Regions from separate parts of the Paenibacillus sp. NPDC093718 genome, predicted to be linked through region 2. Evidence: predicted binding sites of a transcription regulator. Region 2 holds the regulator's gene; each other region holds the start of a gene.
What was found. The regulator Rex, encoded in region 2, represses fermentation and respiration genes when NADH is low (regulators of the CRP and FNR family bind a similar motif). The targets are predictions, from matches to a motif close to TTGTGAAATATTTCACAA.
Positions count from the first base shown of each region.

Region 1: the regulator Rex is predicted to act here: its motif matches at 4,260-4,277, upstream of nirB (nitrite reductase large subunit NirB).
Region 3: the regulator Rex is predicted to act here: its motif matches at 2,098-2,115, upstream of ric (iron-sulfur cluster repair di-iron protein).
Region 4: the regulator Rex is predicted to act here: its motif matches at 2,839-2,856, upstream of ACQKPA_RS30025 (flavocytochrome c).

Region 1 is NZ_JBNNUS010000006.1:359,711-365,935, forward strand. Features, by position in the region: gene ACQKPA_RS19985 (Gfo/Idh/MocA family protein) at 1-235, shown strand, start outside; gene ACQKPA_RS19990 (sugar phosphate isomerase/epimerase family protein) at 280-1,248, shown strand; gene ACQKPA_RS19995 (ThuA domain-containing protein) at 1,294-2,016, shown strand; gene ACQKPA_RS20000 (uracil-DNA glycosylase) at 2,190-2,858, shown strand; gene ACQKPA_RS20005 (winged helix-turn-helix transcriptional regulator) at 3,006-3,326, shown strand; gene ACQKPA_RS20010 (hypothetical protein) at 3,510-4,184, shown strand; gene nirB (nitrite reductase large subunit NirB) at 4,364-6,225, shown strand, end outside.
Region 2 is NZ_JBNNUS010000002.1:850,693-856,917, reverse strand. Features, by position in the region: gene dinG (ATP-dependent DNA helicase DinG) at 1-2,191, shown strand, start outside; gene ACQKPA_RS09665 (redox-sensing transcriptional repressor Rex) at 2,254-2,919, shown strand; gene ACQKPA_RS09660 (amidohydrolase) at 2,894-4,195, shown strand; gene ACQKPA_RS09655 (DUF5590 domain-containing protein) at 4,227-4,745, shown strand; gene ACQKPA_RS09650 (hypothetical protein) at 5,017-5,550, shown strand; gene ACQKPA_RS09645 (AAA family ATPase) at 5,543-6,225, shown strand, end outside.
Region 3 is NZ_JBNNUS010000002.1:203,720-209,944, forward strand. Features, by position in the region: gene ACQKPA_RS06795 (aldehyde dehydrogenase family protein) at 1-1,012, opposite strand, end outside; gene ric (iron-sulfur cluster repair di-iron protein) at 1,369-2,067, opposite strand; gene ACQKPA_RS06805 (pectinesterase family protein) at 2,440-6,225, opposite strand, start outside.
Region 4 is NZ_JBNNUS010000015.1:16,280-22,504, forward strand. Features, by position in the region: gene fhuB (Fe(3+)-hydroxamate ABC transporter permease FhuB) at 1-1,070, opposite strand, end outside; gene ACQKPA_RS30015 (ABC transporter substrate-binding protein) at 1,067-2,101, opposite strand; gene ACQKPA_RS30020 (DNA-binding protein) at 2,412-2,630, shown strand; gene ACQKPA_RS30025 (flavocytochrome c) at 3,059-4,579, shown strand; gene ACQKPA_RS30030 (ArsR/SmtB family transcription factor) at 4,702-5,013, shown strand; gene ACQKPA_RS30035 (NADH:flavin oxidoreductase) at 5,131-6,225, shown strand, end outside.

The sequences.
Region 1 (6,225 bases), on a different contig from region 2:
CGAGAAAATGAGCAGATTGTATGAAACCAAAGTGGATTTGAATGCTGGCGGCGTAGCGTTCTATTCCGGTTCCAAGGAAAATGATGCGGACCGTGAAGCCAGAATGTGGCTGGAGGCCATTATTGAGGATAAGGACCCTGTGGTTAAGCCGGAGCAAGCGTTTGTTGTAACGCAAATTCTGGAAGCGATCTATGAATCGGCGAAGACAGGAAAAGCAGTTTATTTCGATAACTAAAACTTACAATCACTACTAATATTAAGGTAACCAGGAGGTATACAATGAAATTAGGCGTATTTATGGTATTGCTGAGCGGACGTAAATTGGAGGATGCTTTGGACTACGTGGCATCCAAGGGTCTTAAAGCGGTTGAGATCGGAACAGGCGGTTATCCGGGAAATGCGCATTGCAACCCGGTCGAACTGCTGGAGAATGAAACCGCGCTGAAAAACTTCAAAAATGCGGTGGAATCCCGTGGGTTGATGATTAGCGCACTGAGCTGCCACGGCAACCCGCTTCATCCGCAAAAAGCGATCGCAAAAGAGTTCCACGACACATACGTAAAAACGGTAGAACTTGCCGAGAAGCTTGAAGTGCCGGTTGTTAACACATTCTCCGGCTGCCCAGGCGACCATGAGGATGCCAAATACCCGAACTGGCCGGTTGCGCCTTGGCCTAACGACTACCAAGAGATTCTGACTTGGCAGTGGGACAACAAGGTCATTCCTTACTGGACCGAATGGGGTAAATTTGCTGCAGACCGCAATGTGAAGATTGGTTTGGAATTGCACGGCGGCTTCTCCGTTCATACGCCTGGCACGCTGCTCCGTTTACGTGAAGCCGCAGGCGAAGTGATCGGTGCCAACCTGGATCCGAGCCATATGTGGTGGCAAGGGATCGATCCTGTTCAAGCGATTCAAATTTTGGGCCGCGAAGGGGCAATTCACCACTTCCACGCGAAGGACACAAGCATTGACCCGATCAACGTGAACAAGCACGGTCTAACGGATATGCAGTCTTATGCCAACATGCTGGATCGCGCTTGGCAGTTCCGCAGCGTAGGCTATGGGCATGACGTGAAGGAATGGGCGGATATGATGAGTGCCCTGCGTCTGGTTGGATATGATTATGTCGTAAGCATTGAACATGAAGATGGATTGATGTCGATTGAAGAAGGCTTCTCCAAAGCGGTGCAAAACCTTCAGCAAGTGCTGATCGAAGAGCCGCTCGGAGAAATGTGGTGGGTCTAACAGCTTAGAGTAACAACCGAATAAGCAATTAGGGGGAACAGCAAGATGCTTAACGTAACCATTTGGAATGAATTCGTACACGAGAAAATCCATGACGAGGTTCGGAACGTTTATCCAGCCGGGATTCACACAGCTTTGGCGGAGGGTCTGCAAAATCCGGATTTCGTCATCAGAACGGCAACGCTCGATCAGCCGGAGCATGGATTGACGGACGATGTACTGGATTCAACCGATGTGCTGTTGTGGTGGGGGCATATGGCTCATGACCAGGTAAGTGATGAAATCGTAAGCAAGGTCGTAAAACGCGTGCAGGATGGTATGGGTCTGATCGTTCTTCATTCCGGACATTTTTCCAAGCCGTTCAAAGCTTTGATGGGCACGAGCTGCGATTTGAAGTGGCGCGAAGCAGGAGAACAGGAAATTATCTGGAGTGTAAATCCGACACATCCGATTGCGGCAGGAATTACAGGCCCGATCATCATCGAGCACGAGGAAATGTACGGCGAGTTCTTCGATATTCCAGCCCCAGACGAGCTGGTATTTGTCAGCAATTTCGAAGGCGGCGAAGTATTCCGCAGCGGTTGCACGTTCAAGCGTGGCCATGGAAACATTTTTTATTTCCGTCCGGGGCATGAGACCTATCCAACCTACTACAACCCCGAAGTGCTGAAAGTGATCACCAATGCGATTAACTGGGCTTATTCTACAGCAGGCAAGCAAACCTTCGGCAACAGTCAGCCGGTTCGCGCGCTTCCCGTTTTAGTCTAAGTTTACGAGCGTTTATTAAGAAGTCATGCGTTAACGAGTCGTTCAGGGGGAGCCCTTGAGCGGCTCGTTTTATCGTTGGCGGTGTATGTTCACCGAAATGTTTTTGCCGGCTAGGGATAGAATATACCTAAGTATGGGGTATTGTATGATATACAAGAAGGGGGGCTGTACACATGAATGAAGTACAAAGCGCACCTGTAGATCCCGCAATCATCGCCATATGCCAGGCCAAGCTTGTCCATCAACCCGTTGAGGGCTTCCTGCTGGGGAGAGGAGTCCGCTTCGCCAAGATTATGTTTATTGGGGAAGCACCCGGCGCCCATGAAGTTCTGGAAGGTTTACCTTTTGTAGGGCAGGCCGGGCAAGAGATGAATGCCTACCTGGAACGCCTGACCCTGACCCGGGAGCAAGTGTATATTACCAGTGCCATGAGAAGCAGGCCCTATAAGGAAAAGCTAATCGTGAGATCCACGGGCGAGAGCGTCATCAGCCGTTCTAATCGCACACCGACGAAGGCGGAGATATTGGCCCATGCACCTTTGCTTGATGAAGAAATCCGATGGGTTCGCCCGCACATTATCGCACCCATGGGAAATACGGCACTGCACCGGTTAATCGGAAGTCATGAAACGGTGACATCGCTGCATGGCAAACTGATGGAGGGCCCGGTCCAGCAAGCAGCAGACCCGGAGAATCCAAGTGCAGGCTATATGTTTTCGGTGGAAACCTATAAGATATTCCCTCTGTTCCATCCAGCGGCCGTACTGTATAATAGGAAATTGTCCACATTGATCGAGAATGATTTGGATATTTTGGCTCGTGTTTTATGGGATAAAAGCTGATTTTATGGGAAAAAGGGGCTAGGTGGTTTTCAGTTTCTCGGAAATGTGCTAAAATGAAACATACTTACAATTCGTAAGTTTTCTAGTTTTTTGATTAAGCTTATGAGTTTCTATAAACAAGGTGACTTCGTAAAGAGGTGAAGGGATATGGAAGTTACAAATGTTACGATGTGTCCCCGTTTTGAATCTGCATTTTCTTTTCTGGGCAAACGGTGGAACGGTTTGATTATTCAAACGTTGATGAGCGGGCCTAAGCGCTTTAAGGATATTTCGAATTTGATTCCGTCCATGAGCGATAAAATGCTCTCCGAGCGGATGAAGGATTTGGAATGTGAAGGGATACTGATTCGTCATGTCTATCCGGAAACACCGGTACGTATTGAATATGAACTGACTGAAAAAGGCAAAGCACTTCGTCCGGTGATGGAGCAAATTGCATCCTGGGCAGAACAATGGGTCGAAAGATGAGTCATCTTAAGACTCCCCTTGATGATTAAACCCTGGCATGAGACATCCTCATTTCAGGGTTTTTTTTCTAAACGGAAGTATGGTTCCTGTTTATTTACGGCAAGAATAGGTGGACATGCACCAAGCGGACGCAGCTGCTATATGATGTAAATAACGAGAGCGGCATATCAAGGAGGCGAGCCCATGACCAAGCGGACGTATATCTCCCGTTTCCATTATGGACAAGAGGACATCTCAGAACTTGAAAACGCTTCATTAAAAGTGCTTCATATTTTTGAGAAAACCAAGCGGATGCTGAGCCAGTATGTGCCGGACTCCCTGTGGTTAGCTGCTTCTGGAACAAGCCCGGAACCTGCAGAAAACGTTAACCAAAACGGTACCAGTGCTTCAGTCATGTTTCAGAAATGGGTCAAAGCCCCCGGCGGATGGAAGTTCATTGGTTATGAAACCGATCGATTTCATGCTACCGGGCAGAATATGGGACGAACAGGGAGATTTCTGCAGATGATCATCTGGTCACTCTATGAGAAAATCGTGATGATGCATCCCTTCCTTGGCAGCGAGCCGTTTTTTGACGGGGAAGAGCTGGATGTAATCGCGAATTACTTTGTGCCGACGTATATCAGCGCCGTACCGTTGGTGGAGCAGGGAAAAGCCTTTAAGACCATACATGCCGGCATCGTTCTGTATCAGGAGCATATTCAGGCGCCTGCCGTCACCATGCAATCGGATGGTGGCTTATTAGAGGGGAACTGGATGACCGGGGTGAATCTGGACGCGAAGGGGTTTGCGGGTATTCGCCCTTATTTAAAAGTGCCAAGCGGCGAACGAGCCTATATGGAAGCCGATATTATATAGAGAGTTTTCTCATCATAACCTTGTTCCGACGCGGACAGGGTTATTTGGCATTTTTGTTTAAAATTTTAACGATTTATGTGAAATATATCACAAAAAATAATGCCGTCAGACGATATAATTTATGTGAAAGGAACGGAATACCACGATCTAGATAAACGTGTTGGGGAGGAATCAAACTTATGTCCAATATAAAGAGAGAAAAGTTAGTTGTCATTGGCAACGGTATTGCCGGGATTAGCACGGTCGAGCAAATCATTAAATTGGGTGGGAATTTTGACATCACCGTCATTGGACAGGAGCCTCATCCGAATTATAACCGCATTATGCTGTCGTATGTGTTGGAAGGCAGCAAAACCTTGGATGACATTGTATTGAATGATTGGAAATGGTACGAGGATAACCATATCACTTTGCACACGGGTGTCACCGTAACAGCCATTGATGGAGAGCGCAAGGTCGTGACAGCTGACAACGGATTGACGGTGCCTTATGACAAAGTAATGATAGCAACGGGCTCGAAGCCTTTTATCTTACCCGTACCGGGTAGTGACAAAGAAGGCGTTATCGGTTTCCGAAACATTGCCGATTGCAACCAGATGCTTCAAGCCGCTAAGGCGTACAAGAAAGCGGCAGTCATCGGCGGGGGGCTTCTGGGTCTGGAAGCTGCCAAGGGATTGGTCAGCCTCGGCATGGAGGTGACGGTGGTTCATCTCATGCAGGATTTGATGGAGAGCCAGTTGGATTCAATGGCATCCGGCATGCTGAAAAGGGAGCTTGAACAGCAGGGTATCAACTTCTTACTAGGCAAACAAACAACTGAAATATTGGGAGATACCAGAGTCACGGGACTCCGGTTCAAGGATGGGGATGAGCTTGAAGCCGACCTTGTGGTCATGGCAGTGGGCATCAGAGCGAACACCGCGATCGCCCAAGCGAGCGGAATCGAAGTGAACCGGGGAATCGTAGTTAATGATTATCTTCAAACTTCCTGGCCGGATGTGTATGCGGTTGGCGAATGCTGCGAGCATCGGGGCGTTTGCTACGGCCTGGTTGCGCCGTTGTTCGAACAGGGACAGGTACTGGCGAAGCATCTGTGCGGCGTGGAAGGCCAGCCTTACGAGGGAAGCATTGTATCAACGAAGCTGAAAATCAGCGGTGTTGATGTATTCTCTGCCGGCGAGTTCATGGAGCAAGCCGAACACGTGGTGATCACCGCGAAAGATGATTGGCGCAAGACTTATAAGAAAATATTAATTCGCGATAACATTATTGTCGGGGCGATATTGTTTGGAGATGTGAGCGATTCGGCAAGCCTTCAATCCATGATTCGGAAAAAGACAGCCATGACGGATGAGATTTACGATTCGATCATGGGCACGGATAGTGCAGGGACAGGAGGCGCCAAGGCATTTTCACTGGAAAAGATGCCCGACGATGAGATCGTATGCGGATGCAATGGCGTAACCAAAAAAGCCATCGTGGATGCCATTACTCTCCAAGGTCATACGACAGTGGATGAGATCAAAGCTTGCACAGGTGCTACCCGCTCGTGCGGCGGCTGTAAACCTGTCGTGGAGCAAATACTTCAGAGCGTATTGGGCGATGGCTTTAAGGCGGCAGGCAAACAAGGCATATGCCCATGCACGACACTCGATCGGGATGAAATCGTCGCGGAAATCCGTGAGAAGGGCCTTACCACGACGAAGGAAGTCATGCATGTTCTGAACTTCAGCAACCCGGAAGGCTGCTCGAAATGCCGCCCGGCCATTCATTATTATCTGGCCATGCTGAACCCGGTAACCCATCAGGAGGAGAGGGAATCCCGTTTTGTCAACGAACGGATGAACGCCAACATTCAGAAAGACGGCACTTATACGGTAGTCCCAAGAATGTACGGCGGCGTTACCACTCCGGAGGATTTGAAGAAAATCGCGGATGTATCGCTTAAATATAATGTGAAGGTTGTCAAGGTTACCGGCGGACAGCGTCTGGACCTCATCGGTGTTAAGAAGGAAGACTTACCGAGTGTCTGGGAAGAGCT
Region 2 (6,225 bases):
CCGGGATGAGTCGGAGCCTAATCCCTTGGCTGATGTAAGCTTTGAGCAATACATGAATGATGTCCGTGAACGTCTAAAGGAAACGCTGCCTCATTACGAGAGCAGGGATGCCCAGGACATGATGTTTCAGGAAGTGATGCAGGCACTCGATGAGAATAAACATTTATTGATCGAAGCCGGCACGGGAACAGGCAAATCCCTCGGGTATTTGCTGCCGTCGATTTATCAAAGCGTGAAGCAGGAACAGAAGGTTATGGTGAGCACGCATACGATCAACCTTCAAGAACAGCTGCGTGACCGGGATATTCCCCTGCTCACCCAGGTTGTTCCTTTTCCTTTTAAAGCGGCTATTTTCAAAGGAAGAGGCCATTATTTGTGTTTGAGAAAATTTGAACATAAAATAAATAGAAGAGATTTTCATTCCCCGAAGGAAGATGTGATCACCGCGGCGCAGATGCTGGTCTGGCTGACCCAGACGGAGAACGGGGATGATGAGGAGCTGAACCTTGGCGGTCGCGGAGGGGATTTCTGGGAGACCATTTCCAGTGATTCGGATTCCTGCCTGGGCCGTGCCTGCCCATGGTTCCGCAAATGCTATTATCACAGGGCCAAACATGAAGCGGGCATCGCGGATGTTGTCATTACGAATCATTCGAAGCTGTTCACCGACGTGAAAGCGAATCACCAGCTGCTTCCGAGTTATGAGCGTCTCGTCATCGATGAAGCGCATCATTTGGAGGACGTCGCTGGCAAGCACCTTGGCTTGCAGATGAAATATTTTTCGGTTGTCCACACGTTGACCCGTATGTACAAAGACAGCCGCAGCGGTCAGCTTCCGGCTCTTCGCCAGCTGCTGCAAGCATCATCGCATGAAAAGGCTGTCGAGTGGTCTTCCATCATCGATCGGATCTATCCGGACCTGATCACCGCCAAAGAGAACTGGGACAGGCTCAGCGATCAATTGTTCGGACTACTTCCGGAACGCGGAGATGCGACCCCGGGGGATGCCGGTCAATTCTCGCTTCGGTTATCGCCTCTGAAGAAGCCGAAGGATTGGGATTCGCTTGCCGAGCTGGAGCATCAAATTCATCTGACGCTGGGCGATGTCGTACGCAAGGGTGACAAGCTGATCGCCGAAATGAAGGAAGATTTGGACGACTACAGCGCGGACAGTCTGTTGACAGACCTATCGGGTCTGTTTAAGGACCTGGCCGCACACCGTGAGGACCTGAGGTCCTTCATGGCCCTGAATGATGAAGGTACGGTGTACTGGATGGAGGCCAACGGCAACTTCCGCGGCAAATCGCTGCAGCTTTACGCGGTGCCTGTCGACGTCAGCACCCACTTAAAGGAATTGTTTTTTGACAAGAAACAAAGCGTGATCCTGACATCGGCGACCTTGTCTGTGGACAAATCGTTTCAGTTCATGATCGAGAACTTGGGTCTTCAGGAAGCGGCAGATAGCGGCAACCTGAACACAGTTCTGCTGCCGTCCCCGTTTAATTACAGGGAGCAGGCACTCCTTGTTGTGCCGCGCGATTTTCCGAGCGTGAAGGGCTCGGTCGGGGATGCGCTCTTTGTGAATACACTTGTGCAATCATTGGCTGATACGGCAATCGCGACACATGGTCGCATGCTTGTCCTGTTCACCTCGTACCGCATGCTCCGTCAGGTGCATGAGCCCTTGAAGGAGGCGCTGGCATCCAGCGATATTACGGTACTGGGACAAGGGATGGACGGAACCAGCCGAACCAAGTTAATCCGGAGATTCCAGGATAGCAGCGCTTCGGTCCTGCTGGGTACCAGCTCCTTCTGGGAAGGGGTAGATATACCCGGTGAGGCACTCACTTGCCTTGCCATCGTCCGGCTGCCGTTCCAGCCGCCGAACCACCCATTGGTCGAAGCCAAGAGCGAATTGCTGCAGCAGCAGAAGAAGAACCCGTTCATGAAGCTATCGGTCCCGCAAGCGGTCATCCGCTTCAAACAGGGATTTGGTCGATTGGTACGGACCGCGCAGGATAAGGGGATTGTCATCGTCTACGATACTCGGGTCATTGAATCCTATTATGGGAAGTATTTTTTATATTCCTTGCCGGGACCGAAGATGGAGCACATGCCGACAGAGGGAATCGTTCCCCGAATTTCGGAATGGCTGCAGGCAGAGGCAGGCATAGGGAATCAAGCTGAATAAAGTGAAACCATGAACGAGCACAAACAAATGTAGTTATTAACCTATTATTAGGGGGAGCATGCATGAAATCGGAAAAAATTTCGGAAGCCGTGGTCCGCAGATTACCTGTATACTTGCGCTATTTGAATGAGCTTCAGAAAAGGGAGGTCTCCACGGTTTCCTCCCAGGAATTGGGACAGAAACTGGACCTCAATCCTGCTCAAATTCGTAAGGACCTAGCGTATTTCGGTGATTTTGGACGGAAAGGGATCGGATATGACGTATCTTATCTGATCGAGAAAATTCGCCAGATTCTAAAGCTGGACCAGAAGATCAATGTCGCATTGATTGGGGCCGGTAATCTTGGACATGCATTATCGAATTACAATGCATTTCTAAAGGACAATATGAAGATTGTGGCGGTTTTCGATTCGTATTCTCCCAAAGTTGGTATGAAAATTAACAATTTGGTCGTACAGCCGATGGAGGAACTGGAGAAGACGGTTCATGAGTACGGCATTCGTATCGGAATTATCACCGTTCCGGATTTTGAGGCGCAGAATGTAGCGAATCAGCTTATCGCGGCAGGCATCGAGGCTATCCTGAATTTTGCGCCGACCATCCTGAAAGCTCCATCCCATATCCGGATTCATACGGCTGATTTTACTACGGATTTGCAGAGTTTGGCCTATTATTTGGATAACGGCAAGGAGGATGCAGCACATGACGACAACGAAGTGGATGGTTAAAAACGGAACGTTTGCGGTACTAGAGGAAGGAAAATCCGTGTTACGCGGATATATGGTCGTGGAGAATGACCGGATCACCTACCTGGGTGAAGAAGAGCCGACTGTCCAAGAGGGAACAGAAATCATCGACGGAACCCATCTGTTTTTCCTGCCTGGATTGGTGAACACGCACGGTCATGCGGCCATGTCGCTACTTCGCGGGTATGGCGACGATCTGGCACTACAGGTATGGCTTCAGGAAAAGATGTGGCCAATGGAAGCCAAATTCACGGCCGACGATGTATACTGGGGAACCTCACTCTCCGTGCTGGAGATGATCAAAGGCGGAACCACGACATTTGTGGATATGTATGATCATATGGATCAGGTTGCGAAGGTTGTGCAGGACTCCGGAATGCGCGGCGTTCTGACACGCGGTGTCATCGGATTATGTCCGCCTGAGGTGCAGCAGCAGAAGCTGGATGAGGCGGTTGCATTCGCGAAAGACTGGCATGGCAAGGCTGACGGTAGAATTACGACGATGATCTCACCGCATGCACCCTATACGTGCCCGCCGGATTTCATCGAAAAATTCGTGCAGGCGTCACATGATTTGAATCTGCCTTTGCATACGCATATGTCCGAAACGGAAACGGAAGTCGCTCAGAATGTAAATGACTACGGACTTCGGCCTGTTGCGCATCTAGAGAAGCTTGGCATGTTCTCCCGTCCAACGCTGCTTGCGCATGCCGTTCATCTGACCGATGAAGAAATCGAAATTCTGGCCAAACATCAAGTGATGGTTTCGCATAATCCAGGCAGCAATTTGAAGCTTGCCAGCGGCATCGCTCGCGTGCCTGCACTGCTGAAAGCCGGGGTCACCGTGTCTTTGGGTACCGATGGACCTGCCAGCAATAATAATCTGGATATGTTTGAAGAGATGCGGCTGGCCGCACTGATCCATAAAGGAGTGAGCGGGGATCCAACCGCGATTCCAGCATCCGAAGCGCTTCGGATGGGTACAGAATATGGAGCCAAGTCAGCCTTCCTTACGGATATTGGTACGCTTGCGGTAGGTATGAAGGCAGATATGATCGCATTGAACACGGATCAGGCGCACTTCCTTCCGAAGACGGATTACATTTCTCATGCTATCTACTCCGCCAGTGCGAAGGATGTTGAGCATGTATGGGTTGACGGCAAGCAGGTCGTGAAGAATGGCGCGAGTCTTACTCTCGATGAGGAACGTATCCGCCGGGAAGCGCAGCGTGCCTTTGAGCGTCTTACAACCCTCTAGGGAATAATCAAGGGGAGCGAGGAAGACGGATTTGAAGAAAAAAACGAAGTGGATATTGCTGAGTGTATCCGGCGTGCTGCTGTTACTGCTTGGTTTACAGCTCTATTATTCATATGTTATGAAAGATACATGGAATGAAGAAAGAATGGCAATTGCTGCCGCCAAACAGCATGGCCAATTGGTTACGTCCGGGAAAACCTATAAATCGGTGTGGGGCGAGGATAATAACTATTGGGTGATAAGCGGGAAGGATCAAGACAATCAAGATCGTATGGTATGGGTAAAATTTACGGATGACAACGTACCTGTTGAAGGTGCCGACGCTGTCCAATCCGTTTTGTTGAATACGGGGATGTCGGAAGCCCAGATGCGGGATCAGATTTATAACGAATTGCCTGGCGTAGAAATTAAGCGGTTGCTGCCTGGAATGTATGAGGGCGAGTATGCCTGGCAGCTGCAGTATGAACACAACGGTCAGCGCGGTTATCGGTTTTATCGTTTTCAAGACGGTAACACCATCGGTAATGACATTATTCTTCCAAATCAATAAAAAACGAAGTAAAGAGAGGCGTCCCTTACTATTTAAGAGGGGGCTTCTCTTTTTCTCTCTCATAATTGTAAGCGTATTCAGAAATGATAATGGAAAAACTGTTCTAAATATTTTCACAGACATGCATGAAAAAGTATATAAGATGTGATATACTCATACTTGTACAAAATGAGCATATAAAATACATGCATCCCTATATATCGTTGTTATATGTATTATTGTGTTGCAACATGATAGACAAAATTTCATACAGAAATGAAGGAGGAACTTCATGAAACTACGCATTGTACCTATCATGCTGACTGTCGTGATCTCAGCATCGGTTCTCTTTGGCGGATGGTTTCTGTATCGGCAGATGGCTTTGCAAAATCCGCTGGCCAAAGTTGTGTCACAATATGACGGCGTGAAGGATTCACATATAGATATTAAACAGAATACCGTTACTTTGAATCTTGATTTGGCACCAGATACAAATTTACAAGGTTTGGTTCAGCATATTAAGAAGGAAGGCAAGTCTGTGATTGGCAATCGGGAATTGAAAATCCTGGTGGAGGACCATTCCTCGGAAGCACTGGATCAATGGTGGGAGAAGGCGATGCTGTCAGTCGCTGAAGCGATGGATAATAAGCAATATACCGATATTCAATCATCGCTCGAGCAGCTTGCTGCCCAGTCTCCGAATTTGAAAGCAAAAGCAACGATTGATGACACTAACGTCTATGTCAGCTTGTCAGACGGCAAGTCTGGTAAATTTATAATCTTGCCGCGTCAGTCTGGCAACATGGAGGTGTGGAATCATGCCTAAATTAGCTAAAGAAATCATGTTAGGCTTTATTCCCGTATTGCTGGTATTCCTTGTATTTGTCGGCGTGAACATCGTGCCCTTGCTCATCGCTGCAGCACTTGTAGGCGGCTTGTTGTTTATCGCTAAGATGAAGGGCGGCATCGCTGTAGGCGCAGCGAATGAGCGAAAGCGGAAAAAGAGCGGACCTGCCAAGCTGACGTTCGAAGAAATCGGCGGGCAGGAAAATGCCAAGCAAGAGCTGCGCGAAGCACTGGATTTTCTGATTCGTCATGAAGACATTAAGAAATTCGGGATTCGTCCATTGAAGGGCATTCTCCTCACCGGGCCTCCGGGAACAGGGAAGACGTTGATGGCTAAAGCCGCTGCCCATTACACGGATTCGATCTTTGTCGCTGCATCCGGCAGTGAATTTGTTGAGATGTATGTCGGTGTTGGTGCAGGGCGCATCCGGGATTTGTTCAAGGATGCCCGTAACCGTGCGACAAAGGAAAACAAGCAAAACGCCATTATCTTCATCGATGAGATCGATGTCATTGGCGGTAAACGCGAAGGCGGCCAGCAGCGCGAGTACGACCAGACGCTGAATCAGCTGCTAACCGAGATGGATGGCATCTATTCGCAGGATACTCCTCGTATTCTGGTCATTGCCGCGACAAACCGGAAAGAAATGCTGGA
Region 3 (6,225 bases), 650 kb from region 2:
CCAGTGTTTCTGCCTGCCGATGGTTGATGACGGGCCCGATAATGGTCTGCGGATCGCTCGGATCACCTGTTGTAAGGGTGGAAACCTTCACTTTGTATTTATCTACAAATTCCTGATAGATCGACTTCTGTACGAGAATCCGGTTGGCCGACATACAGATCTGGCCTTGATGCGTGAATCTGCTGAACGTTGCCGCCTGTACCGCATAATCGATATCAGCATCTTCCAGGATAATGAACGCGCTGTTCCCGCCGAGCTCCAGCAGCGGCTTTTTGAAGTGCTTGACGGCCAGCTGGCCAATATGGCTTCCAACCTTGGTCGAACCCGTGAAAGAAATGATTCTCGGAATCGGATGCTCAACGAACGCATCGCCAATCTCCTTGATATCTGTCACCACAACATTCAACAGGCCCTTCGGTACACCCGCTTCTTCGAAAATCTTGCCGATCAAGGTTCCGCCCGTAATCGGCGAATCCTCATGCGGCTTCAGCACGACGCCGTTGCCGGCACCTAATGCCGGGGCGACGGACTTCATGGACAAGAAGAAAGGGAAGTTAAACGGACTGATAACCCCAACCACGCCAGCCGGAATCCGATACAGGCGGTTCTCCTTGCCATCCTCTGTGGAAGGTAAAATTTTTCCCTCCATTCTAAGGGGGAACGTAGCCGCTTCCTTAATCATATTTTTCACAAGACCGATCTCGAATGCCGCCTTCAGACGCGTTCCGCCCAGCTCCTGAACAATAATGGACGTCATGTCTTCCTCATGCGACTCAATATATTTAACAGCATTTTCAAGGATGTCGCGTTTAAGGTAAGGGTTAACCTTGTCCCATTCCAGCTTAGCTTGATAGGCAGCCTGATAGGCATCATCAATGTCTGCAACGCTCGCGATTTGAAAAGCCGTAATGACCTCATCATTATATGGATTGATGTCAGGCAGCGTTTTATCGCTTTTACCGTCTCGCCATTCCCCGCCTATGAATTGTTTTCCCAATTTCGAGTAATCCATATGAACCCTCCTGTGTCGAATAATTCCAACTGATCTATATAATTATCGACTAAATACAGGTAATTGTTAAGTGAATTTTATTTGATCTCTTCTCCCTACCCGGGGAAGGAGTCTGTACGCTAATCATGACAAAACAATAACGCCCTAACCATAAAGGTTAGGGCGTTATTGTACGGTTCGATAGTCATCCGGGCAGACGTTCATTCACTTTCACGGTCTTCAAACAATGTGTTAAAGGCACCCCATCCTTCCAGGCGGGCAGATACGGCCGCTGAGATTATTCAGGGTGCTTTGCTATCTAGCCGGGTAATGATAACCCCCTTCCTCACCCAGTGAAGAAGGGGTTCTAACCAAAGTTATACCGCTTGGCGAATCCGCTCAAACAATATGTTGTTTTCCAGATGGATATGCTCGAAGGTGTCCTTTTCAAGCATGGCCAACCGTTGATAGACCAGCCGATACGTGCCGCAGGCATCCGATGGAAGTTCGAAATCAGCGGTCACTTCCCGAAGCTCTTGAAGCAATCTGCCGGCGTGAGCATGTTCATCTTCCAGCTCAGACACATGCGGCTTAAGCTCTTCTGCAGCTTGGTGGTTAGGCTCTGCAACAAAGTTCAAGATAAGGGGGAATACATGCTCGTCCTCATCTTTCGTATGATCCAGCAGTTCTTTTTTCAGATCCGAGAAAAGCTCCTGCACCCGGAGAAGCTCGGGATGATGCTCACCATGGACGCGGGCCAATTTCGTCACATACGGCGTTAAAGCAGGTAATTCATCCCGCAAGAAGGCATGATGTTTATGCTGGATGTGTTCAATCAGTTCGGATTCCTTCAGTGAAGCCGGACGGCTTTCCTGATAATCGACAAACTTGTTCTCCAGGGATTGAACCTTCTCCAGTACGGCGGCAGGTTCCAAATTACGCTGTTTAGCCGCTTCTTCCAATGGCACCTGCCCTCCACAACAAAAGTCAATCCGGAGTGATCGGAATAAATCCGCAGTTTGCGGGATGGATGTAACAATATCGGATACGTGGCTCTGAAGCGTGAATGAACTCATAGTCAAACCTCCTTAGACTAAATTCCGTCTTTGTGAACTATTTCACTCTTACAACCCAAGTATATGAAATTCCTGGTTCCGTACATGTGATTGCAGTCATACTGAAATGAAACACTATGTGAACGTTCAGGATCGGAGAACAACGGAGCCAGGGCAACACAAAAACAGGGATATCATCATCCCTGTTTTGTGGATTCTAGAATAGAAGCATCATGATTTCCAGCTTGATTCAAAATTTGAGGACTTTAAAACTTATATAATATCTTCCCTTAATGCCTCGGCATGCCGCAGCAGGATGTCCGCCGCCATTTCCGACAGATGCTTGCCGCGCTGTGCCCGGACTTCGTTCTCAAAGCTGACCAGATTCCCCTTCTACAGCTTCTTCGTCAAACTGTTGGCGATACCGGCATTCCCAATCTCTCCGCTGCTTAGGAACCGTTCGATCAAAGCGATCATATTGCCGGTGCTCGTAACCGTCTGAAATTCAATCTCAGCTTCTGCCGTATTGCCCGCAATGTCTGCTCCTTCAACGGTTAAGACATGACTTCCGAGCGGAAGCTGATACAGCGGGATCGCTTCACCGGGTTGAACGGGTTGACCGTCCAGCTTGATGACCGTCCGACTTCCATCAATGCCGGAAACGGAGTCGGTGAGATGGATGTCCGGCGTCCAGTCGCTGGAGACTTTCCATCCTCCCTCTTGTGCCGGTGTCTCTACCTGAATATCCGGTGGGGACAGATCAATGTTCAGTGCAATGGATTGGATGCTTTCCTCAAGACCTGCAGCGTTGACGGAGCGATAGTATATCTCAGCCGATGCCGCTTCCCGATCCAGAATGATCGGCCCAGAGTACGGAATCCAGGTGATACCGTCAAAGCTGTAGACGGTTTCGGTAACGGTCGAACCGTCGTCTTCCGCGCTTAATTCAACGGTAACCGGCACCGTGTACCAGCCGTTCAGGCCGTTAGGTTGTTCCGGCGTTAGTTTGGAGGTTGTGTGCGGCGGCGTATCGTCCGCTTCCCCGTAAGGCTCTGGAAGAACCGGCATCATGGTCGGATCCCAGCCATCCGCCCCCTTCATCATCAATGGAATCGTGTACAGATTGGCTTCGTCCGGCGTGAGCTGCTTCGACCAATTTGCGCGGGTTTCGGCTGCCGCACCAAGTCCGGCATTGTTAAATTCGTAGTATTTGGCGGTATTCTCGTTTTCCGGCCTTCCCCATTTATGCCAGCCTTTATCGTGCACGATTCCTTCCATTTCCGAGTTCATGAACAACACATGGGCAAACGGTCGCCATGGACGTCCAAGATAAACATCTAAGGTTCCGTCCGCTCCCGTAATTTTGCTGTTGATGAACAAATATCCGTAAGACTGATTTTCCGGGGTGCTGGCGGCTGTAATATATCCACCTGAACGGACATTGTGAATGACGCTCCGGTCAAACACGGCGATTCCAGGTCCGTAGATAAAATCCACCGCTCCTTCAATATAACTGTTCTTCACGTACACCCGTTTCCCGGTATTGTTCACAAAGAACGTATCCTGATAACCGATCATGCGGACATTGTTGAAAAATGCCCGATCTCCCCGCAGATCCATTGCGGCCGCCGGGCCTTGGGCACCTGCTCCATTCGCGAACGTGATGTTCTCGGCTGTAAAATCATCGGATTCGACGGCAGTGGCACGCTCATTGAATCCGGTGCCCGTTATCCCGGTATAGGTGATGACCGTCTCTTCCTTGCTCTCGCCGATCAAGCTCACGGCATGCTTCGTTTTGGGTACGGTAACCTGCTCCTCATAGATTCCGTTACGGATATAGATTATCGTTCGGTCCGTATTGCCCTCCGGGATGGAGTCCACCGCGGCTTGAACGCTCGTAAATATACTTGTGCCGTCCTTGGCCACGATGATGACCGAAGCAGGCGTTGCCCCTTGAGGATAGCTTCCGACTCCCGGTCCGTTCTCGTTCACCGACTGGACCGAATAATAATAGGTTTTACCGGTAACGACATCCGTATCGATAAAACCGGGCTGCCGTAAATCAGACGCGATGACTTTACCTTCTTCGTTTCTGGATTCCGACCTTGTAACTTGGTAAGAAGCTGCGCCTTCTACGGCTGACCAGGACAGCTTGACGCGGTCTTTGGCGGGAGTTAATTGAAGATCACCCGGAGGCGGAGCGGTATTCGCAGGGAATGGAATGACCCGAACCGCTTCAGAATTTGCGCTTGAAGCGGTGCCGTTATGTGCGGAAACGACATAGTAGTAAGCCGTCCCGTTCTCCAATCCGCTGTCCTCATAGCGGACATCCTTTTCTTGATCGGCAACGACCGTGTAAGGGCCGCCGTGAACGGTACTTCGCTTGATCTGATAACTCGAAGCGTCAGGTGAGGCGTTCCACGAGATCGCCGCCGATGCATCGCCGGCACTCGCTTTAACGTTCGCAGGCGACTGTAACGGGGCCACCGGACGTACCGCGACCGGCTCGGACGCCTCGCTTTCGCCGGCAACACTTGTCGCCGTCACCGTATAATAGTAGACTTTACCGTTTACAAGACCCGTATCTCTAAAGAAAGGCTCTTCCACACGTCCTGCCTCGATATAAGGCCCTTCCTGGATTTCGCTTCGTTTCACCGTATAGGTGACCGCATGCTCCACCGGCTGCCAGGTAAGATCAGCTTGGGTGTGACGGCTAAGTCCCGTGAGCTCCGTCGGCGCTTGCGGCTTCACGGCATTCACCGAAGGCGTGACACGCACTTGGTTGGAGGGATCACTTTCTCCAAGCTCACTCACGGCGGTAACCACATAATAATAAGTGGTTTCATTGACGACGCTCGTATCCGTATACGATGGGTTGGAAGCACTCAAATCGGCAGCAACGGTCTCGTAAGGTCCCCCGTTTGTCGTACTTCTTTTCACGGTATACGATAGAGCTCCCTGCGCGCTGTTCCAATCCAGCTGAACCTTCCCGTTCCCCGGGATCGCGCGCAAACCTTTAGGTGCGGCTGCCGGCTCCACGTATATCTTGATGTTGTCGAAGTAATAGGTGCCCTTGCCGGTTCCGGGCGTCCTGCCGAACAAGGCGCTTCCAAGCCCTAAGGTCCGCATGTCGTCCCGAAGCTCAACCCGCTCGGCTGCCAGTACGTTGTCCACGTAAATATCCATGGTGTTAGCCGCCGCATTTGCAATGACTTTCAGATTGTACCAGCGGTTGGCGCCCGGTAGGTTGGTCAGCTTGACGTCTTGACCATTCTTGTTCTTGTAAACCAGGGCGTACGCATCCTCCTGAATCGGTAACTGAGGCTTGCGCACCTCAAGAGCAATCGGCGTCTTGGTACCTTCTGCATCCTTGATTTGAAGCAGCACCGAAGTGCCGGGCATGGCCGGTGACATGAAATCCGTCTCGACAACAACCGTGCCTGCCTGTCTCGGGAAGTTGATTGTAAACCCTGTGCTGCCAACAGCATTATCGTATACCTTCAGCGCCTTTTCCGAATCGTTGCCCGTAGAATTGACGGGGACTTCCTCCACGGTGACCGTATGCTCCGCATCCTGAGGCTGCGGGATCACGCCATATCCGTCAGGTACCGAGCCGGCTTCAAGGTTTTCGAAGTCATCGTTCACATAGTACACGGTTTTCGGGCCGCTGCCTGTATCCGCCGTTAGATTCACGTTGGAAAATGTCGCCGTATTGTATTTCCACATCTCGTTGTTCACTTTGGCCGCATCCGCCACAAGGCCGACATAGGCTTGCTTGGGCAAATCGACTTGGACGTTTCCAACCGTGGTCCAGCTGGTTCCATCTTGAGAGATCATTGATGTGTATTGGTTTTCCTTGCGGACAAGCTTGATCCAGTAGGGCAGCTGAAATTCCTGCTCCGGCTGAATTCTTGCAGCTTCTCCCCCCTCTTCTGCGCGGCTAAGGGTGACGCCTCTTTTCCCCGTACGAATGTAAGGGACGACCAGGGATATGAATGGAGCATCCTCCTTCAGGCTCTCGCGGAACATAATGCCGGCTTCTGCTTCCTCATTCGTGGGGGTAATGCTTTTGACCCTGGCAACAATTTCAGCATCGCCTTCTATTTCCTGATAGGCAAAATGAAAGACGTCCTTCGTTCCGCCGATATCGCCTGCCGCCTTGACGGTCACTTCGCCGGG
Region 4 (6,225 bases), on a different contig from region 2:
CCTCCGATCAACGAGCGGGATACCCGCATCGCAAGCCAGATGAGGCACGGGGCTCCGATCATAGCCGTAATGGCCCCGACCGGAAGCTCACCGTAGGCGTTTATGAACATCCTGGCCACCGTGTCGGCGCCGACAAGCAGAGCCGAGCCCCATAAGGCAGCCAGCGGAATTAACCCCGCATGCCGGACCACGCCGGACAGGCGGACCAGATGGGGAGCGACCAGCCCGATAAAGCCAATCGGACCCACCACGCTCACGGTCACGCAGGCCAACACAATGGCTGCCCCCATCGCAAGCAAGCGGGTGGTGCCGACTTTTTGACCAAGGGAACGTGCCGACTCCTCATTGAGGGTCAGAATGTCCCACTGACGTACCGCCAAACACAGCACGATCAGCCCGCCAATGATCCACGGCCATGAAAAAGCTACGCCATCCCAGTCATTCTGAATAAGCGAGCCGGAGCCCCACAGAAAAATCCCCTGCGTCGTTTGCTGGTTCAGCAGCACCAGTGCACTCGTAACGGAGGATAAAACCAGGGTAACAATCATCCCGGATAATGCAATCCGTAGAGGTGAGCCCTGCGTTTTTCCCGCCAGCGCATAGACGGCGACGGCCGCCAGCGTCCCCCCTGCCACAGCCAGTGGAAGGGCATACTGATGCAGCAGTCCCGGCCAGAAGATCATCCCCGCCACGACGGCCAAATAAGCGCCGGCATTCACGCCAAGCGTCGTCTCCGATGCCAGCGGGTTGCGCGTGACGGTCTGCATAAGCACGCCCGACACCGCCAAGGCGGCGCCAGCCAACAGGCCCATGACCGTACGCGGAAGGCGCACGCTGCGAATGAGATGGTGATCCGCAATATCCTGCGGAGACACCAGGGCCTGCACGACCGTATTGACGGATATATCGGCTAGCCCTTGCGTCAAGCTGATAAACGTGAGAAATAGCAGAGCCACAAGGCCTCCAACCAGCATCCATAACGGCTTCCAGCCCCTACCTGATGAAACGGGTGGGGCTGGATGGATGCTCACCGGCGCGGAGCCTTGTGCCAGTTTGTTGCCGAGACTCATTTTGTGAGCAGATCAGCTGTCTTCTGGGCCATAGTTTGGGCAGACAATGGGCCGCCGTATGGCCACATGTCACCGCCAAGTGCGTACACGCGGTCTTCTTTAACAAAGTTCAGACCTTTCCACACCGGATTGTCCTTCAATTGGTTCTCGATGATGTTATCGCTATCCTGGATAATATGCAGGAAATTCGCATCCTGAAGGGGAGGCAATGCCTCTACGTCCGCGGTGGTGAATCCGTAAACCTCAAATTGATTTGGCTTATGGGCGTTGGTCAGCCCAATGTGCTCAAGAATTTTGACAGCCAAGGAATTATCCGTCGATAACCGGAAGATCGCCGCATTCTGGTTACTGTACCCCATGGCAAGCGCAAACGGTTTTTCCGTCATGCCGGCTCCTTCAAGCTTGGCTTTGGCATCGGCATAGGTTTGATCCAGATCGCTAAGCACTTTCGCGGCTTCGTCTTTTTTGCCAAGCACGTCAGCAATCGTATTGAAGGTATTAACCATCTCTTCATATTGATCCCCTTGTCCCTCAGTCGGATAAGGATCAAACACCAAGGTGGGGGCAATGCTGTTGTATGTATCATAGCCAGCTTCAAGATTCGATTTCAAACCGATGATCAGGTCCGGCTTCAAGGAAGCGATCAGCTCCATATTAGGCTCTTGACGGGTGCCGACATCGGTAACGTCCGCCCCGATCTCTACCGGGATGTTCACCCATTGGTTCATCCCTTCAATGTCTGCAATGCCTACAGGCTGAACACCAAGTGCCAGGACATCCTCCGCGTAAAGCCATTCCAGCGCGACAATACGCTTCGGAACGCCCGTAATTTTTGTCTCGCCCAGAGCGTGCTTGATGGTTCGGGTCTCCGGCGTGGCTTCGGTGTTATCCCCGCCCTGCGCGGCCCCTTGATCCGAATTCTTCGCTGCCGTGGAGCTGACTCCTTCATTGGATGCCGCGCCACCGCCGCAACCGGCTAAAGCCAAAGCAAATATCAATACGATTAACACGAGCCCCTTCATACTGCGCATCGAATTTCTCCCCCTCTTACCTTCTATGTATTGTAGATATTGTTTATTAATAATAATTATTGAGAACAATTATCATTATCAACGCTCAGCACAATGATAATTATTCTCATTAAGATTGTCAATAGAATTTATGAAGATTGTCTAAACGATCCGTGAATCTGTCCTTCTTCCATGATTATAGGATTCGTTCTTTACAGAACATTAGATGTATAACATAATCTTACTGATTATTCCTACAAACTTAACCTCTACCACTCATTCTTGTGCCTTGTATCCATTGAACATAACAATCGAAGAGAGAGGGATCTCCATGCGTGACAAAACCCCCACTCCGGCTGCAGAAAGCGGCTTTCCCGTTAAGGCCGGCAAACCCGCACGCCAAGCCCTTATCGTCGCAGGTTATCATCAGCTTGCTGACCTCACCCAAGCATCCGAGAAAGAACTCCTGGCGCTTCACGGGGTAGGACCCAAAGCGGTCAGAATACTACGCGAAGCTCTTGCCGAGAAGGGTCTAGCCTTCAAAGAATAAATAAACACGGTAGGTCTCCTGAAGCCATAAGGACCAGGGATCTATCGTGTTTATTTTTTCCCATACAGCGCACCCATCTTGGATTGGTGCGCTCGTTGATGTTCCATATCATCTATCCAATGGGACTTCGACTATATGATGTTATAGCCCCTAAATATCGAATACTACATTCATCACCATCGTATCAATATTGGAAATGGATTCACAATTGTGAAATAATTCACCACTTAATTGACCGCCCTATATTAAAATGAAGAGGACCTAACGAGGCAGACGGTAGGAGGCACCCGGCGAATTTATGAGATTCGGAGAGTAAAGGTAACGCTCATGTTTCCTTTCATTTCTCGTTGCTCTACGTTACGCCCTCTTTTTTCGTTTGGCTCTCTTCGGTCAACTAAACAGATATAGAGAAAGTGGAGGGTTATACAGTGAAACAGAAAGTTGCAGCAACGCTTATACTCATTCTCTCATTCATGCTCGTGATCGCGGGATGCGGCAGCGGGAACCAGGATCGGAATCAGAGCAACGCGAAAAAAGAAGAAGCCCAAGAAACGGCCGTTTCGGGTGCGTCCCAAACCGGTTATACACCGTTCGATCAGCTCAAAGAAAAGTATGATATCATCATCGTCGGTGCAGGCGGGGCCGGTATGTCTGCTGCCCTTGAGGCAAAAGAAAAAGGCATGAACCCGGTTATTTTTGAAAAAATGCCGATTGCCGGCGGGAATACCATAAAGTCATCTTCGGGCATGAACGCTTCCGAAACCAAGTTCCAACAAGAACAGGGCATTAAGGACAGCAACGATTTATTTTACGAAGAGACTCTAAAGGGCGGTCACGGAACCAACGACAAAGACATGCTTCGTTTCTTTGTTGACAACTCGGCAAGCGCGATCGATTGGCTGGATTCCATCGGAATTCGGCTGAACAATATCACCATTACGGGCGGCATGAACGAAAAGCGCACGCACCGTCCTGAGGACGGCTCGGCGGTAGGACAATACCTTGTCAACGGACTGGTGAAAAATGTACAAGAACAAGAAATTCCGCTATTCGTCAATGCTAAGGTAACGGATATTACGGAAAAAGACGGCAAGGTAAACGGCGTCACAGTCATCTTCAACGGGAACGACGAGAAAAATATTGCAGCGAATGCCGTCGTTGTGACAACCGGCGGTTTCGGAGCCAATATGGACATGATTTCCGAAGTTCGGTCCGATCTGAAAGGTTATGTGACCACCAACCAAGAAGGCAGCACCGGTGATGGCATTACCATGATCGAAAAGCTCGGCGGCACAACAGTCGATATGGATCAAATCCAGGTTCACCCGACGGTACAGCAGGAGAAATCCTATCTGATCGGGGAAGCCGTTCGCGGAGAAGGTGCGATTCTCGTTTCCAGTGAAGGCAAACGTTTCACGAACGAACTGGATACTCGGGACAACGTCACCGCCGCCATCAATAAGCTTCCTGACAAATCGGCTTATCTTGTGTTCGATTCCGGGGTAAAATCCCGCGTCAAAGCGATTCAGCAATATGAAAAAATGGGCTTTGTCATTCATGGAGATTCAATCGAGGTTTCGGCCAATGAAATGGGCGTTCCAGCCGATTCGCTTAAAGCCACACTGGATTCATGGAACAGCGCGGTGAAGAACAATAAAGATACCGAATTCAACAGAACAACAGGCATGGATAACGACTTGTCCGAGGCGCCATACCATGCCATCTTAATCGCCCCCGGTATTCACTACACCATGGGCGGCGTAAAAATCAATACGAACACGGAAGTTTTGGATAAAGACGGCAAGCCTATTCCTGGATTGTTTGCAGCCGGCGAACTAACAGGCGGCTTGCACGGTCAAAATCGGATCGGCGGCAACTCCGTTGCCGAGATCATTATTTTCGGCCGTCAAGCCGGCATCAAATCTGCTGAATTTGTGGGAGCGCAGTAAGCTGTAGCCTGCATCTTTCTTTTGGCAAAACAACGAACGCTCGGTCTCGTCCTGATCCTCCGGTAGTCATCATTTTCAAAAATCATATTTACATTTCTATAAAAATAGATATAATGAAACACATGGATACCTTACAAACCATCAAAGCACTATCAAACGAGTCCCGGTTTAAAATTCTGGAGTGGCTGAAGCATCCGGAGGAACATTTTGCTCCGCAGGATCACATGCCTTCCAAATGTGATTTTCATGGCGGTATCTGCGTGGGCTCCATTTCAGAAAAAACAGGACTCGCTCAGTCGGTCGTTTCTGGCTACCTCGTCAAATTGCAAAAGGCTGGTCTACTGGAATCCCATCGAGCGGGCCAGTGGACATATTACAGACGTAATGAGGAGGGCATTAAGCGTTTTATCGAACAACTCAAGGAAGAGCTTTAGGCTTAAAAAGCAAATTCAAATTGAAGATTAAGCTTAAAAGCTCTTTCTTTTTATCATATATATCTATTTTTATAAAAATACAGAAAAGCATATTAAACATATTGGAGGATTCCATACATGAGCAATCAAAATCAAAGTGTCCGATCTACAGCATCCCTATTCGAGCCATATACCATCGGTAACCTTACTCTTCCATCCCGCGTGGTGATGGCCCCTATGACGCGTGGGTTCTCTCCGAACGGCGTTCCAGGCCCGGATGTGGCCGCTTACTACCGCCGGCGTGCGGAGAATGGCGTCGGACTGATCATTACCGAAGGAACACTGATTAATCACCCAGCGGCTACCGATAACCCCAATGTGCCTAACTTCCATGGTGAAGCGGCATTGAACGGCTGGGCCGAGGTGGTCCGTCAGGTCCACGAAGCCGGCGGTAAGATCATGCCGCAAATTTGGCATATCGGCATGACTAGACCAATAGGTGCCGAGCCAAATCCGGAGGCACTTCCGATCGGACCATCCGGACTTGACCTTGACGGCAACGTGGTCACGAAGCCGATGACCAAGGATGAAATCGAGCAGGTCGTTCAAGCTTATGCCGATGCCGCCGCAAATGCCAAACGCCTTGGCTTTGACGGCGTAGAAATCCATGGGGCCCACGGTTACCTGATCGACCAATTCCTCTGGGAAAGAACGAACCAGCGTACCGATGAATACGGAGGCGACATGCTGAAACGCGCCCGCTTTGCGATCGAAGTGGTTAAGGCAGTCCGTCAAGCGGTGGGTCCTGACTTCCCTGTTGCCATCCGCCTATCCCAATGGAAGACGACCCAATATGAAGCCAAGCTGGCGGATACGCCTGAAAAGCTGGGTCAGTTGTTAACCGCACTGTCTGACGCCGGGGTCGATATATTCCACTGCTCGACCCGCCGCTTCTGGGAGCCTGAATTTGAAGGCTCTGACCTGAACTTTGCCGGATGGGCCAAGAAGCTGACTGGAAAAACGGTCATCACCGTCGGTTCTGTTGGCCTCGACGAAGTGTTTACCAGCCTCTTCATCCAAGGTAAGGGTGCCGGTCAGAGGGACCTTGAGGAGCTGCTTAGCCGCCTTGAGGAACACGAATTTGACCTGGTTGCTGTAGGCCGTGCCCTGCTGGCGGATCCGCAATGGGCTGCTAAGGTTCGAGACGGACGTTTCGACGAGCTGGCACCATTC